Regions from separate parts of the Vagococcus sp. QWL-13 genome, predicted to be linked through region 1. Evidence: a T-box and tRNA genes for the amino acid it is inferred to sense, from the RefSeq annotation. Region 1 holds a T-box; the other holds one or more tRNA genes.
What was found. The T-box of region 1 lies ahead of serS (serine--tRNA ligase). A T-box ahead of a tRNA ligase gene usually reads a tRNA of that ligase, here a tRNA-Ser.
Positions count from the first base shown of each region.

Region 2: it has a tRNA-Ser gene. The T-box ahead of serS (serine--tRNA ligase) is inferred to sense a tRNA for this amino acid. The anticodon was not compared.

Region 1 covers NZ_CM178746.1:1,905,226-1,912,581, forward strand. The annotation lists gene AC4PHI_RS08780 (6-phospho-beta-glucosidase) at 1-1,171, shown strand, start outside; gene AC4PHI_RS08785 (hypothetical protein) at 1,409-1,546, shown strand; gene AC4PHI_RS08790 (hypothetical protein) at 1,649-1,831, shown strand; gene serS (serine--tRNA ligase) at 1,922-3,193, opposite strand; T-box leader at 3,255-3,477, opposite strand; gene AC4PHI_RS08800 (glycerol-3-phosphate responsive antiterminator) at 3,734-4,303, shown strand; gene AC4PHI_RS08805 (NAD(P)/FAD-dependent oxidoreductase) at 4,456-5,901, shown strand; gene AC4PHI_RS08810 (NAD(P)/FAD-dependent oxidoreductase) at 5,902-7,158, shown strand; gene AC4PHI_RS08815 (DUF1667 domain-containing protein) at 7,162-7,356, shown strand, end outside.
Region 2 covers NZ_CM178746.1:1,242,313-1,249,668, forward strand. The annotation lists gene AC4PHI_RS05725 (xylulokinase) at 1-26, shown strand, start outside; gene AC4PHI_RS05730 (DUF6366 family protein) at 436-627, opposite strand; gene AC4PHI_RS05735 (TraX family protein) at 926-1,747, opposite strand; gene AC4PHI_RS05740 (hypothetical protein) at 2,075-2,305, opposite strand; tRNA gene AC4PHI_RS05745 (tRNA-Ser) at 2,648-2,737, shown strand; gene AC4PHI_RS05750 (IS1182 family transposase) at 3,127-4,800, opposite strand; gene fucO (lactaldehyde reductase) at 4,989-6,140, shown strand; gene AC4PHI_RS05760 (M20 metallopeptidase family protein) at 6,393-7,356, shown strand, end outside.

The sequences.
Region 1 (7,356 bases):
TCGTGCCGCTTTGAAAGATGCAGACTTTGTGACGACACAATTCCGTGTGGGCTTGCTTGACGCCCGGGTGAAAGATGAACGTATCCCTCTTTCTCATGGTGTTTTGGGCCAGGAAACCAATGGTGCCGGCGGAATTTTCAAAGCATTTAGGACGATTCCGGTGATTTTAGATATTATCGAAGAAATGAAAGAACTATGTCCTGATGCGTGGCTGATAAACTTTACCAATCCAGCCGGCATGGTCACTGAAGCAGCAATCAAACATGGCGGATGGAAAAAAACTGTGGGATTGTGTAACGTTCCTATCGGACATACTAAACAGGCGGCTGAAAAACTTGGAGTGCCTGAAGAAGAGTTATTTGTCAAATATGCAGGTATCAATCACTTCCACTGGCATCGTGTTTGGGATAAAGAAGGTAAAGAACGGACAGACGAGCTGATCGATTTAATCTATGGACCGCAAGTCGAGTCTGAAAGTCATCTGAAAAATATCCACAGCGTGCCGTTCCACTACGAACAAATAAAAGATTTAGGAATGCTGCCGTGCGGCTACCACCGCTACTACTACATTGAAGACGAGATGCTGAAACACTCCATCAAAGAGTTTGAAGAAGGAAAAACCCGTGCACAGGTCGTTAAGGAAACGGAGAAAAAATTATTCGAACTTTATAAAGATCCTAACTTGGACTACAAGCCAAAAGAGTTAGAGCAACGTGGAGGAACTCACTATAGTGATGCAGCTTGCGAAGTGATTGCAAGTATTCAAAACGACAAACACACTCATATGGTAGTTTCCATTGAAAATAATGGGACCATCAATGATTTGCCTTACGACTGCGCGGTAGAAGTATCAGCTTCCGTCACCGCCCACGGTCCTGAAAGCTACAATTGGGGCAAATTCCCGCCGGCGGCCCGCGGTCTTCTTCAAGGGATGAAAGGAATGGAAGAAACTACCATCAGAGCTGCAATTACTGGCGACTATGGTGCTGCCCTCCATGCCTTTACAGTCAACCCGCTGATTCCGGGCGGAACCATGGCGAAAACATTATTGGATGAACTTTTGATTGCGCACAAGAACCATCTGCCCCAGTTTTCTGAGGACATCAAGCGCATCGAAGAAACACAACCAGAGACTGTTTCTTATGTTGAAGAACTGATGAAAAGCAACTAAAAATTGATGATATTTTTTAAAAATATCTGTCAAAACAATCTGATTTAATTGTTCCGATACAAACTGCTTCGTTTTTGAAAATTCAGAAACGAAGCAGTTTTTCTTTTATTGGACTTCTTTTGCGAACAATAAATTTCAAGCAACAGTTCCATAAAGCAAACCAGATTTTTGCTTTATGGAGCTGTTCCTTTTATAATTTGATAGAAAGAAATGATGAAAGAAAGCTGGTGAAAATAGATGAAATTTCACTTTATTGATATTTCCCGCCAATGGATGGAAGCTATGACAGAGCAGGATGTCCGTTTTTACATCGAACAAAAAGACCAAAACATCCGCTTAGGAGATGTCGTTCAGTTTATCCCATACACTGGCTGACGTTTTTCATCTAGACAGTTTGTCTATGGAAAAGTAACCTTCATTACGGATTATGAACAAAATCCCGGGATGGTCGTGTTCAGCTTTAAAGAATTGTCTCCCTTGTCTGAAACACTGTTCAACGAATTGCTGGATGTGTTCTATGATATTTATGAGCGGGACATGATTGACTTTCCGGAAATGCCAGAGGATTTCAACCATATAGCAGAAAAAAATGAGCAAGTCAAAGAAGCGTTTTTAGCATTCACCGCAAGTCTGTCACAAGACAATGATGGCACTCAATAAAATCTGACCGCTCAACGGTATCTTTTAAATCAAGCACCGGAAAACTGTTTTTAGTTTCCAGTGCTTGATTTTCTAATGAGCATTGTCAAACTATTCGATTACTGATACTCCCCCCATGTAAGGACGGAGCACTTCTGGAATCGTAACGGTGCCGTCTTCATTTTGATAATTTTCTAAAATAGCAGCAACTGTCCGCCCTACGGCTAAGCCTGAACCATTTAATGTGTGGGCGTAAGTTACTTGCCCTTCCTTGTTACGATAGCGGATTTTGGCGCGCCGAGCCTGAAAATCTGTACAGTTTGAGCACGAACTGATTTCACGGAAGGTGTTTTGCGCCGGCATCCAAACTTCGATATCATAAGTTTTGGCAGCTGAAAATCCCATGTCCCCTGTGCACAAAACTATTGTCCGGTAAGGCAGTCCTAATCTTTTTAAAATATCTTCGCCATTTTCCGTTAATTTTTCCAGTTCTTCATAAGAAGTTTCTTTTGCGGCAAACTTGACCATCTCCACCTTATGAAACTGATGCAACCGGATGATGCCGCGGGTATCTCTTCCCGCACTGCCCGCCTCAGATCTGAAACAAGGACTTAAAGCGGTCAAATAAATCGGCAATGCTTCTTCTTGCAAAATCTCATCTGCATAATAATTTGTCAGTGGTACTTCGGATGTAGGAATCAGGGTATAGTCAGCCCCTTGGATTTGAAACACGTCTTCTTTAAATTTAGGAAATTGCCCCGTACCAAACATGGCACGACTATTGACCATATACGGGGGGACTATTTCCTGATAGCCATGCTCATTGATGTGCGTATCCAGCATAAAGTTGTACAATGCCCGTTCTAACCTTGCACCTAATCCTTTGTAGTAAACAAAACGGCTTCCTGCCACTTTTGCGCCCCGCTGAAAATCAAAAATATCCAAATTTTCTCCGATTTCCCAATGATGTTTCGGCTCAAAGCTGGTCTCAAAAGGCTGACCCCAGCGCCTGACCTCCACATTATCTTCTTCATCATCCCCCACAGGCACAGTCTCGTGAGGCAGATTAGGCAGTCCTTCCATCAATTGTTTAAAAGAGTTATCAATCTCTTCTAACTCTTTAGTCAGTTCTTTGATGGTTTGATTGAGTGCCCTTGTTTCTTCGATGATTCCCGACAAATCCTTGCCCTCTCTTTTAAAAAGTGCTGCTTCTGCGGATAGCTGATTGCGCAAATTTTTCTTTGTCTCGATTTTCGGCATCAGCTCCCTACGCTTTTGATCCAACCTTAAAAAAAGAGACAGGTCCTCTTCTCCAACACCACGGGTGGTTAACTTTTTAGAAAACGCTTTAAAATTATTTCTCAATTCTTTTACATCCAGCATACCTATCATGTCCTTTCATTTTTTAATCTAAAAAAGCTTTCCCATCCCAATAGAATCCATCTATCGGGACGAAAAAGCATGTCTTTTATCCGCGGTACCACCCAAAATCAACGGCTTCAACTCTGCCGCTGCACCTTATCAGCTTAATAACGGTCGCTATCCGGAATAAATTTCTTTATTCCCTCTAACAGGAATGGATTTCATCTCATCATCTTGCCAATTTCCACCAAACATCGGCTCTCTGAAAAAATGACGCAGACTACTCGTTCCATGAGTCTTTTCTAATATCTCTTTCACTTTCTATGATACCCGTTATATACAGCTTGTCAACTTTAAGTCTATTTTATAAAAACGCCTCAAAATCTTATTCTAGAAAAATCATAATCAAACTTTCTAATAATGCGTAACCAATAAATTCAAAAAATTATCCAAAATTATTTCAGCTTTTCTATCCCCATTGAGTTTATTGTGTCAATTTTTTTATTTAAGACTTATAATAGATGTGAAATGTATAAACTGGCGAAAAGAAGAGGAATTCACATGCAGACGAAACGATTATTTGATGCTTTAGCTCTTAATCCAATCATTGCGGCAGTCAAGGATAAGGATGATTTGGAGGCCGCATTGAAAACAGATGTAGAAGTTATTTTTGTTCTTCACTCCGATATTTTTAATATCAAAGAAATCTCAGCAAAAATCAAAGCTGCCGGTAAAATTGGATTTATTCATTTCAATTTTGTCAAAGGTTTGTCCGATGAAGATATCAGTTTAAAATACATACGAGAAAACACTGATTTTGATGGTGTCATCTCCACAAAAGCTAATCATATTTCCGCTGCAAAAGCCCTAGGATTTTACACGATTCAACGGCTGTTCCTGCTTGACTCCATCTCTTTGGAAAATATCCACTCCCAAGTCCAGATGAAACATTCGGATTTGATAGAAATCTTACCTCACGTCAACAAAAAAATCATTCACATCGTCAGGCAAAAAATCAAACGTCCTTTGCTTATCAGCGGATTGATTTTGGATAAAGAAGATGTCATGAATGCCTTAGCCAACGGGGCGGCGGCTATATCTTCCACCAATCACTCGGTGTGGAAACTTTGAATTTGAATCAGATTGTCAAAACATGTGAAAAATAGTATAATTAAGGTAAGTTAATAATTGCTAGAGAGATGAGTGCACATAATTGATTTCCGTAGATAATATGGGGTCGGTTTGGTGCGCTCTTTTTTGTATGGATGACAGGAGGAATAAAAATGTACGATATCATTATTATTGGTGCAGGAATCGTTGGAACTTCTATTGCCTATGAATTGGCGAAATATCAGCTGGATATTTGCGTTTTAGAAGCTGAAAACGATGTCAGTGTAGGAACGACAAAAGCCAACAGTGCCATTCTCCATTCAGGCTATGACCCTAAATCCGGCTCTTTAAATGCCAGATTAAATGTGGAAGGCTCTGTTTTGGCAAAAGAACTTTGCAGGAAACTGGATGTTCCGCGAAAACAAATCGGTTCATTAGTGATTGCTTTTTCCGATGAAGATATATCCACCTTGGAAGAACTTTATAACCGGGGCAATCAAAACGGCGTGGAAGGTCTTGAACTGCTGACAGCGGAAGAAACACTTGCAATGGAACCTAACTTGAATCCGGAAGTTTGCGGTGCGCTCTATGCGCCGACCGCAGCTATTGTCAACCCTTGGGAATTTGCACTGGCACTAGGCGAAACCGCTAAAATAAACGGTGTTGATTTTAAATTCAATCAACGTGTCTTGGATATCCAAAAAGAAAAGGACTGCTTCACTGTTGTTACCGGGAAAGATTCTTTTCAAACAAAACTGGTCATCAATGCCGCCGGGATTCATGCAGAAGAAATACATCGTTTAGTGGCTCCCCCGACCTTTAAAACTATTCCTTGCCGCGGGGAGTATTATCTGCTGGATCTGGAAGAAGGAGGCACTGTCAGCCATATAGTTTTTCAATGTCCGACAAAAGTCAGCAAAGGCATTTTAATCAGCCCCACCACCCACGGCAACATCATCGTTGGACCGAATGCTGAAAACATCCCTTCCGAGCTTTTAAACACCGGTGCTGATTTAGCTAATACTTCTGCTGGTTTGGAAGAAGTTGCCAAGGGAGCCAAACGCAGTGTACCTGCCATCAATCTCTCAAACTCTATCAGGAATTTTTCAGGTGTCCGTGCTAATACAGACCGGGGGGAGTTTATTATCGAGAAAGTTATCGAAGGTTTCTACGATGCTGCCGGAATCAATTCCCCCGGTCTCACAGCAGCTCCCGCCATCGCCCGTTACTTGGCAGACTTAATGGCTGAAGACGGTTTAAACCTTGTGGAAAAAGAATCATTCATTGATAAGAGAAGCAGAATGCATTTTAGTGAAGCTTCCATCTTAGAAAAACAAAAAATCATCAAAGAAAATCCTGATTATGGACGGATTATTTGCCGTTGCGAAAACATCACTGAAGGTGAAATCCGCCAGAGTCTCCATCAGACTTTGCCTGCCAGTTCAGTGGACGGGGTTAAAAGACGGACAATTGCCGGAATGGGAAGATGTCAAGGTGGTTTCTGCGGTCCCCGTGTCGTAGAAATCATTGCGGATGAGCTGAATATCTCCCCCACAGAAGTGGACCTAGATAAATTAGGCAGCCGCATCTTGACCGGCATCACAAAGGAGGTTAACTAAATGTATGATTTAATCGTGGTTGGCGGTGGACCCGCTGGTTTGGCAGCCGCCTTAAGCGCTTATGAAAACGGCTGTAAAAAAATACTAATCGTGGAACGTGATCTGGAATTGGGTGGCATCTTAAATCAATGTATCCATAATGGATTCGGCTTGCATTATTTTAAAGAAGAATTGACTGGACCAGAGTATGCAGAACGTTTTATCGACCAGCTGGAAAACACTTCTATCGAAGTCAGACTTGACACCATCGTCCTGGAAATCACTGAAGATAAACAAGTCCATACCATGAGCAAAAAACACGGCTATCAAGTGCTGCAAAGCAAGGCAATCATCTTAGCCATGGGTTGCCGGGAAAGGACCCGGGGAGCTATCCAAATGCCCGGCTCCCGTCCTGCCGGTATTTTGACCGCCGGAGCTGCCCAACGTTATGTGAATATTGAAGGCTATATGGTGGGGAAAAAAGTCGTGATTTTAGGTTCAGGGGATATCGGTCTGATTATGGCCAGACGCATGGTTTTGGAAGGTGCGGAAGTATTGGCTTGTATTGAGCTGATGCCTTATTCAGGCGGTCTCACAAGAAATATCGTCCAGTGTCTGGATGATTTTAATATCCCTTTATACTTATCACATACAATCATTGATGTTGCAGGTAAAGAACGATTGGAGTCCATCACCATGGCGAAAGTAGATGAAGAAAGAAAACCGGTTCCGGGAACCGAACAAATCATTCCCTGCGACACTCTTCTTTTATCTGTGGGTCTAATTCCCGAAAATGAATTGTCCCGCAGTGTAGGTCTTCAACTAGATGGGCAAACACGGGGCGCCATGGTCTACGAAAACATGGAAACTTCTATCCCCGGCATCTTTGCTTGCGGGAACGTGCTCCATGTTCATGATTTAGTGGATTATGTCAGTGCAGAAAGTTCTCTGGCTGGAAAGGCGGCTGCGAAATACATTCAACAGCAAGACCGAATCACCGAAGCTGAGCATGTGAAAATTAATCGCGGTCAGGGTATCTCGTATATCTTGCCCCAAAAAATCCGTAAAGAAAACGTTGATAAGAAAGTAGATTTGTACTACCGGGTCAACCAAGTTTACGACACCTGTATCGTCTCGATCCAACAGCAAGGAAAAGAAATCGCAAAATTCAAACGAAAAAATCTGGCACCAGGCGAGATGGAAACTATTCCCCTTAGAAAAAAACTATTAGATAAACTTAACGGCAGTGAACTAAACATTGTCATAAGGGAGGCGTAGAAAATGGCTGAAATCATTTGTATCGTTTGTCCAGTAGGCTGTCACCTTACGGTAGATGAAGAAAATGGCTACAAAGTAACCGGGAATCAGTGCAGCAAAGGGGAAGTTTACGGAAAACAGGAACTGCAAAATCCGGTCAGAACGGTCACTTCCACTGTCAAAATAAAATCCGGCAGCCATCCCCGTCTGCCAGTGAAA
Region 2 (7,356 bases), 660 kb from region 1:
GGCAAGCTGTTGAAGATTTTAAATAAAAGAATAACCTCCTCTGTGATGAGCTTTTCATTATAGAGGAGGTTATTAAAATTAAATGATAGAGATTGAATAAGAGCACGGCTGTTGGGATTCGTAGAAAATATCTTTAAAGATGGAAATTTTATATTGAAAATCTTATCAACAATTTGCTTTAATTAATCATAAAAATTTATTCTTCAAATCAAACTTGTCAGAGAAAATCATCCAGTCTGAAAAGTCTGTTTGATTAAATATCTGGAAAATAAAATCTCAAATGACTTTCATATGGCTTCTTTTTAGAGACTAAAACCCAAAAAAATATACTTATTGAGGAAGGTACATATATAACATAATAAAAATGTAAAAAAGGCTTTTTGACATGGCAGCTGTTGAAATTGCTAAGGATTATTTTATATCATGACAGCTATTTCATCTAACTAAGAAGTAGGCAATTATTAAGAGAATGATGATGATAACCAGGGTTGTTTTCCAGCTTCCGCTTCTAAAATCTCCAATTTTCGATTGATCATGAGCATCTTTTAAGGTTCCTAAAGGATTCTTTCTTTGCTCTTTTGTGATCAGCTTCCTTCTTTTTTCTTCAGGATTCTCTTTCCTTTTCATTACTCAGCGCCTCCTCTGATGTTAAGTACATTATAGCATATGTGGTTGACCGCAATGAGTTGCCTGACTTTTTAGTGTCCGGCGAAGTGGGAATCAAATCATGTTGTTGGATCAGTCAGAAAAAGTCAGATAAATTTTAACAATCGTATAGAAGAATAAATAACATCCCTGTTCAACATAAGATGATCAGGGATGTTTTTGTTTTGCAGGATACACTGGTGACCAGAAAAATCGTAAGACTGATTTGAAATCCAAAACCAGTTCTTGTGAAAGTATTCTACCCTATAAAAATTTCCGACTAGAACATTTTGGAAATTACAAAAGTATTCAAAAAAATAAATAATACGATATGAGCAGGGTAGTAGGTGTAGAAGAAATACTTATTAGGCCCTTCTCCCCTCTGACCATTGTACAAGAAAAAGAAGACAAAAAACAGTAAAGCAGGCCAGTAACCTCCGCTGATACCGTTGTTGATCAAGTCCGGTAATGAAGTGGGCAAGATAACAAGAGCAGCGATTAATGCTTGCATCCATTTTTTATTTCTTGTGATATATAATAGCAACCCAAATATCGGAAAGACTGGAGCCCCTTCAACAATGATTGGTAAAATGCTATTAAGAATCATAGCTAGTTCAGGTGAAAAATTAATAATCACCATAAAACTGAATGACGATGTTAAAACAAGCAGAAGTGCTGAACTGAAACCGAAAACTTTCAACCAATTTTTTTCGAACCAAGAAGCTCTCAGACAATCAAACAAATACATGGAGAGAACAGCTTGGAAAATCCCACCAAAAATGTTAAAAAACATCATTTCTTGCATGGCTTGACTTAATGGAAGGAAAGTAATCATCAAAAACTTTGCCAACTCTACGATCCAAAATCCTATTAAAAGATTACGCAAATATCCTTTTTTATTTCTTGTATAATAATACCCTTCAACGCTTAAAAAGATGAATGTAAGTCCTACTGAAGGGCCAGCAATACTGGCGACCAGCTCAAGCATAGGGTATTTTTCTATGACGCCGAAGAGCAAAATACTTAAGTGATTCAAGGTCATCAGGATAATCCCGATAATTTTAATTTGGTTGCCAGTGAGCCCGATTTTATTTTTAATCATTTTAAATTTCCTTTCTTAAAAAAATCACGATGTTCATTTTAAGTGATATTATTTTGTTTAGCAAGTTACAAGATTGTCATATAAATGCTAAGAAAAGTTATTAATTGCTGACAACCTAGACTTTTTTATAAACTATGTTTCATAATTAGTGAAATTGTTAGGTAGGACAACAAGCTACGAACAATATTGATGTCTAAGAAATCATGGAGAATAAGCCGTTTTATTTGAACCAAAGAAAGTCAAAAAAATTAAAAACAGGCCTTGTTGTCGTGGTAAATAATGGACAACATTGCCTGTGCTTTAAGCAAAGTTAAAATTTTGTTAGTTTTAATTTTTAATGGTAGTTATTTTCCAGACATCCATCGAAAATTTACTAATTGTTCCATTCTTGTGATGAACAGAAATACTTTTCACCTCCGGGTCGTTCAGGTAATCCAGCATATCAATTGCGTCTATGATTTCGATACTGCCTTGGGAATTTCTAATGATTACCTTTGTGACATCATCAATTTCCTTTGTGGAGTTGTCAGTCATTTTCAATAGTTTAATAAGAGCCATTTTACCACCTCGCTTTCAGTAAAATTATACCAAAAAGAATTGAAATGAGCTAAAAGTTGCGGACGAGGTACGCTCCGTGTTTGAATGAATTTATTTGTATTTGAAAATTGGATAAAGATTCTACAATGATTTAATTTAGTAGCTGAGATGTATTTGTACTGGACTGTCATGCTAGTATAATCATCGAAATAGATATTTCAAGATAAAAAATAATTGTTTTCTTAACATGGAGGGATTATAATAATCAAGTACTACCTAATCCAGATATTGCTTATTATTTACTTTAAATGAATTCCCAAATGGTGTTAATGTTTCAGTTTATAATTTTATCGTTGTTAATATGGAAAGTTACCCAAGTTTGGCTGAAGGGGACGGTCTCGAAAACCGTTAGGTCGGGCAACCGGCGCAAGGGTTCAAATCCCTTACTTTCCATTTTATTATATCAAAAAGTTGTTTAAACTCTCGCACGATCAATATCGTCTAGACGTTTATTAACTTTTTTGTTTTGGATTTAGCAAATTTCACCCTACATTATGAATAACCAGAGAGATTAAAAAGAATAATCTCCAAGTATCTTTTTAAACAAATGGAAACGCTAGTATTTTCATAATATTACAATCTCAACATTGGAATATAAGAAAACAATAATTAAAATTAAAGTGAATGACTACATGAACAAGTTAAAAAGTGTTGTGTTGAACTTTAGCAAATTTAAATAATTATCTTTAAAAATTGTAAAGTGTGAATATCACCATCACCGATCAGAATTTGCATGACTTGGCAAAAGCTTTTGGCATAGTACCAAGAGAAGATTATCTATGTTAGAATAAAGGAGGCTGACCCATAAGTCTCAAAAATAGTAAAAAGGGAACCAAAATCAATAAAAAGATTTTGGTTCCCTTATTTTTTTGTTTATTTAAGAGGTTCTTCCGCTGATAGGCAGTTAACTTTCTCAGATTAACCGCCATAAATGCAAAACCTAATTCGTTTCTCACCTTATCTTTACCTCTTACTGAAAATCGAGTGAAGCCTAAATTAGCCTTCAGATTTCCGAAGGCTGGTTCTACGTCTATTTTTCTTTGACCATATAATTTGCCTGTTCGTTCGTCTTTCAGAAGTGTCTGAACGTAAGCTTTAAAATAGTCCCAATTGCCGTTTTTTTGAATCATTCTATTACGACCCGACTTCGCTTTGGTACATTGAGAACGAACTGGGCAGTTTTCACAAGAAAGACATTCGTATATTTTTAATTGTCGTTGGTAGCCATAGTTATCTATACGATTGGCATAACGTTTAAACGGGACCTCACGGTCAATGGGACATAAATAGGTATCTCTTAACTCATCATACCGCCAATTCAAAGGATTAAAACGATTCTTTTTAAAACTTCTCTTTTTCTCTTTGCGGTACATCCCATAGGTTATCAAAGGTGTTTTTTCAAAGCCATCCACAATAGTTTCATAGTTTTCTTCACTACCATAACCGGCATCTGCCACAATATAGTCGGGTAAATCAAAATAGGTATTTTCTATGGTCCGTAAAAAAGGAACTAAAGTTCTCGTATCCGTAGGATTCGGAAAGATGTCATAAGCTAGGACATATTGTTGATTGGTCGCAATTTGGACATTGTAACCTGCTTTTAGTTGCCCATTGCGCATATGATCCTCTTTCATTCTCATAAAAGTGGCATCGTGATCTGTTTTGGAGTAACTATTTCTCTCACCTAAAATAGCTTTTTGACGGACATACCGTGACTGACGTTCTTTAAAATCAGAGAATTGCTTCAAGGCTTGTTTAGGTGCCTTTCGTTGAGAGCGTAGTTGTTTTCGTTTTTTAGCGCAGTCAGAGGTCTCAATTTCTTGAGTCAAATTTTCTACACTTGTTTCTAATGCCGTGATGATTTTTGAAAACTCTTTGTCTGAAAGGTCTTTGTCTTCATCACAAATAGAAGGAATGATGGTTTCCTTCACGAGTTGTTGATAAATCTCTTTTGATTTCTCTGTCAACTTAGCTTCATACTTTTCAATGCTTTTTTTCCAGACAAATGTGTATTTATTGGCATTGGCTTCTAACTTAGTACCGTCAATAAAGATGGCATCTGTTTCGATAAGATTCTGGGAAACCAAAAGGTTTCGGAATTGAATAAAGCATTCTTCTAATAACACTTGCATCTGAGGATGTACACGAAACCGATTAATCGTTCTAAAATTGGGTTGCTGGGATTGTGTCAGCCAGCGAGCGCGAATACTGTCTTTAGCTAGCGCTTCAATTCTTCTGCCAGAAAAAACAGACTGCGTGTAACCGCACAAAATCAACTTCAACATCATTTTAGGATGATAAGAGGTTGCACCCATCTGATGGTCAAAAACCGAGAAGGCTTTTTCTGGCATGCTTTCTACAAGTTCATTGATTGCAAAAGCGATGTCACCCTTTTCCAAATAAATTTCTAAATCTAGTGATAAAGTGACTTGATTCATGTTATAATCTTTGTACATAGATAGCACTCCCTTTTGGTTATGGTTGGTACTTTAATTATACAAGGAAGTGCTATTTTTATCGCTAAAAAAAGGAACAAAATCATAAAAAGATTTCGTTCCTTTTTGCATTGAATGAGGACTTATGGGTCAACCTCTTTTTATAAAAACATAAGTGATTTTATTCACATGAAAGGAAGTTATTAAATATGGCAAACCGAATGATTTTAAATGAAACCTCTTACTTTGGGGCTGGAGCAATCGCTCATATTCCAGAAGAAGTAGAGGCACGAGGATTTAAAAAAGCTTTTATTGTGACAGATGAAGGACTGGTTAAAGCAAGATTGGTAAAAAAAATTACCCAATTATTAAGTGATAATGACTTGTCTTATGAAATTTTTGATAAAACTGTTCCTAATCCAACTGTAAGCGTTGTTAAAGAGGGAATAGATGCTTATAAAATATCAGGAGCAGATTATATTTTAGCAATTGGCGGAGGCTCGCCGATAGATACTGCCAAAGCCATCGGAATCGTTGTTGCGAATCCAGAATTCGATGATATCGTCAGTCTCGAAGGAGTTGCACCTACAAAAAATCCTTCTGTTCCACTTTTGGCAGTACCTACTACATCTGGTACTGCGGCAGAAGTCACTATCAACTATGTTATTACAGATGAAGTAAAAAAACGTAAATTCGTGTGTGTAGATGTTCATGATATTCCAATTGTTGCGTTTGTGGACAGTGAAATGATGTTGGGTATGCCAAAAGATTTAGCAGCAGCCACAGGGATGGATGCTTTGACCCATGCAATCGAAGGCTACATAACTAAAGGTGCTTGGGAAATGTCAGACATGCTTCACATCAAGGCGATTGAGATTATCGCACGCTCTTTGAGAGATTCTGTCAATGGAGACCTCACTGGAAGAGAAGATATGGCATTAGGTCAATATATCGCTGGTATGGGCTTTTCCAATGTGGGCTTAGGTTTGGTTCATGGCATGGCTCATCCTCTTGGTGCATGGTATGATACGCCCCATGGTGTGGCAAATGCGATTTTATTACCGACAGTCATGGATTATAATAAAGAATTCACTGGAGAAAAATACCGCGACATTGCTACAGCAATGGGAGTATCCGGTGTGGAAGGGATGTCATTAGAAGAAGCTAGAGAAGCTGCTGTAAACGCTGTTCGTCAACTAGGTGTTGATGTAGGCATCCCAACAACATTAACGGAAGTAGGATTTAAAGCCGAAGATGTGGAACAAATTGCAAAAGATGCTTTGGCAGATGTGTGCACAGGCGGGAATCCTAGAGATACTAACGTAGCAGAGATTGTTGAACTTTATCAGTCACTACTATAATAAAAACTTTGCAGCATAAGTAAAGAGATTTTTTTGAAGCCATAAGATTTTGATAAACTAGGGAGAAAATATTTCCCTAGTTTTTTGTTACTGTTTTGTTTTTTGAAAAATATTAATGCCTGATTGACGGATGGGACGAATCAATCACAGGAATAAAACTTGTCATTGGCACCAAAATAGTTTTAAAATAAACAGTATACGAACGGGTTATTTTTAATTTCTCAATCATAATAATTACTGGAGGTTATTTAGATGGTGTTGCTGGAAAAAGATATTTTGAATGAAGCTTTGGCGATGAAAGATGAAATGATTCATAACAGAAGACATCTTCACGAAAATCCTGAGCTCGGTCTTGATTTGCTTAATACACGAGAGTTCGTCGAAAGTAAGTTGAAAGAGATGGGCTATGCTAAGATTCAACATGTGGGACAAGCTGGGTTGACAACAACAGTGGGGACAGGAAAAGGAAAAGTTTTCATGCTTCGGGCCGATATGGATGCTTTGCCGATACTGGAAGATAATGATTTATCATATAAATCTAAAATCGATGGCAGAATGCACGCGTGCGGCCATGATATGCACACAACGATGCTGTTGGCAGCGGCGAAAATTCTAAAAAAACATGAAAAAGAAATTCCGGGACTTGTCAAATTAATGTTTCAACCGGGAGAAGAAATCATGAAAGGTGCACGCGACATGATTGCTCATGGAGTTTTGGAAAATCCCGCACCTGATGCAGCAGTGATGATTCATGTGATGCCCGCTGTTCCCTTTGTTTCCGGGACGGTGATTGTGTCAGAAGGCGGTCCGACCATGGCTTCAGTCGATTGGTTCAAAATTACTCTTCAAGGCAAAGGCGGACACGGCTCAACCCCATATTTGACTTCGGATCCTTTGATTCCTATGAGTGCCATCCACAATGGACTGAATACCATTCAGTCCAGAGATTTGCCTCCTAATGCCATCGTATCTTTAACGGTAGGGGAAATAAGTGGCGGAGAAACATCTAATGTCATTCCGGACTCAGTTTCAATGGGCGGAACGATTCGTACTTATGATGAAGCTCATAGAAAATTGATTAAGGAAAGAATTGTTGAGATTTCGGAAAATATTGCAAAGGCTTTTCGCTGTACTGCAAATGTGGAATTCCCTGCAGGGGCTCCATATTTTAAAACAGACGATGACCTATCAAAACATCTTCAAAAGTCTCTGCCTA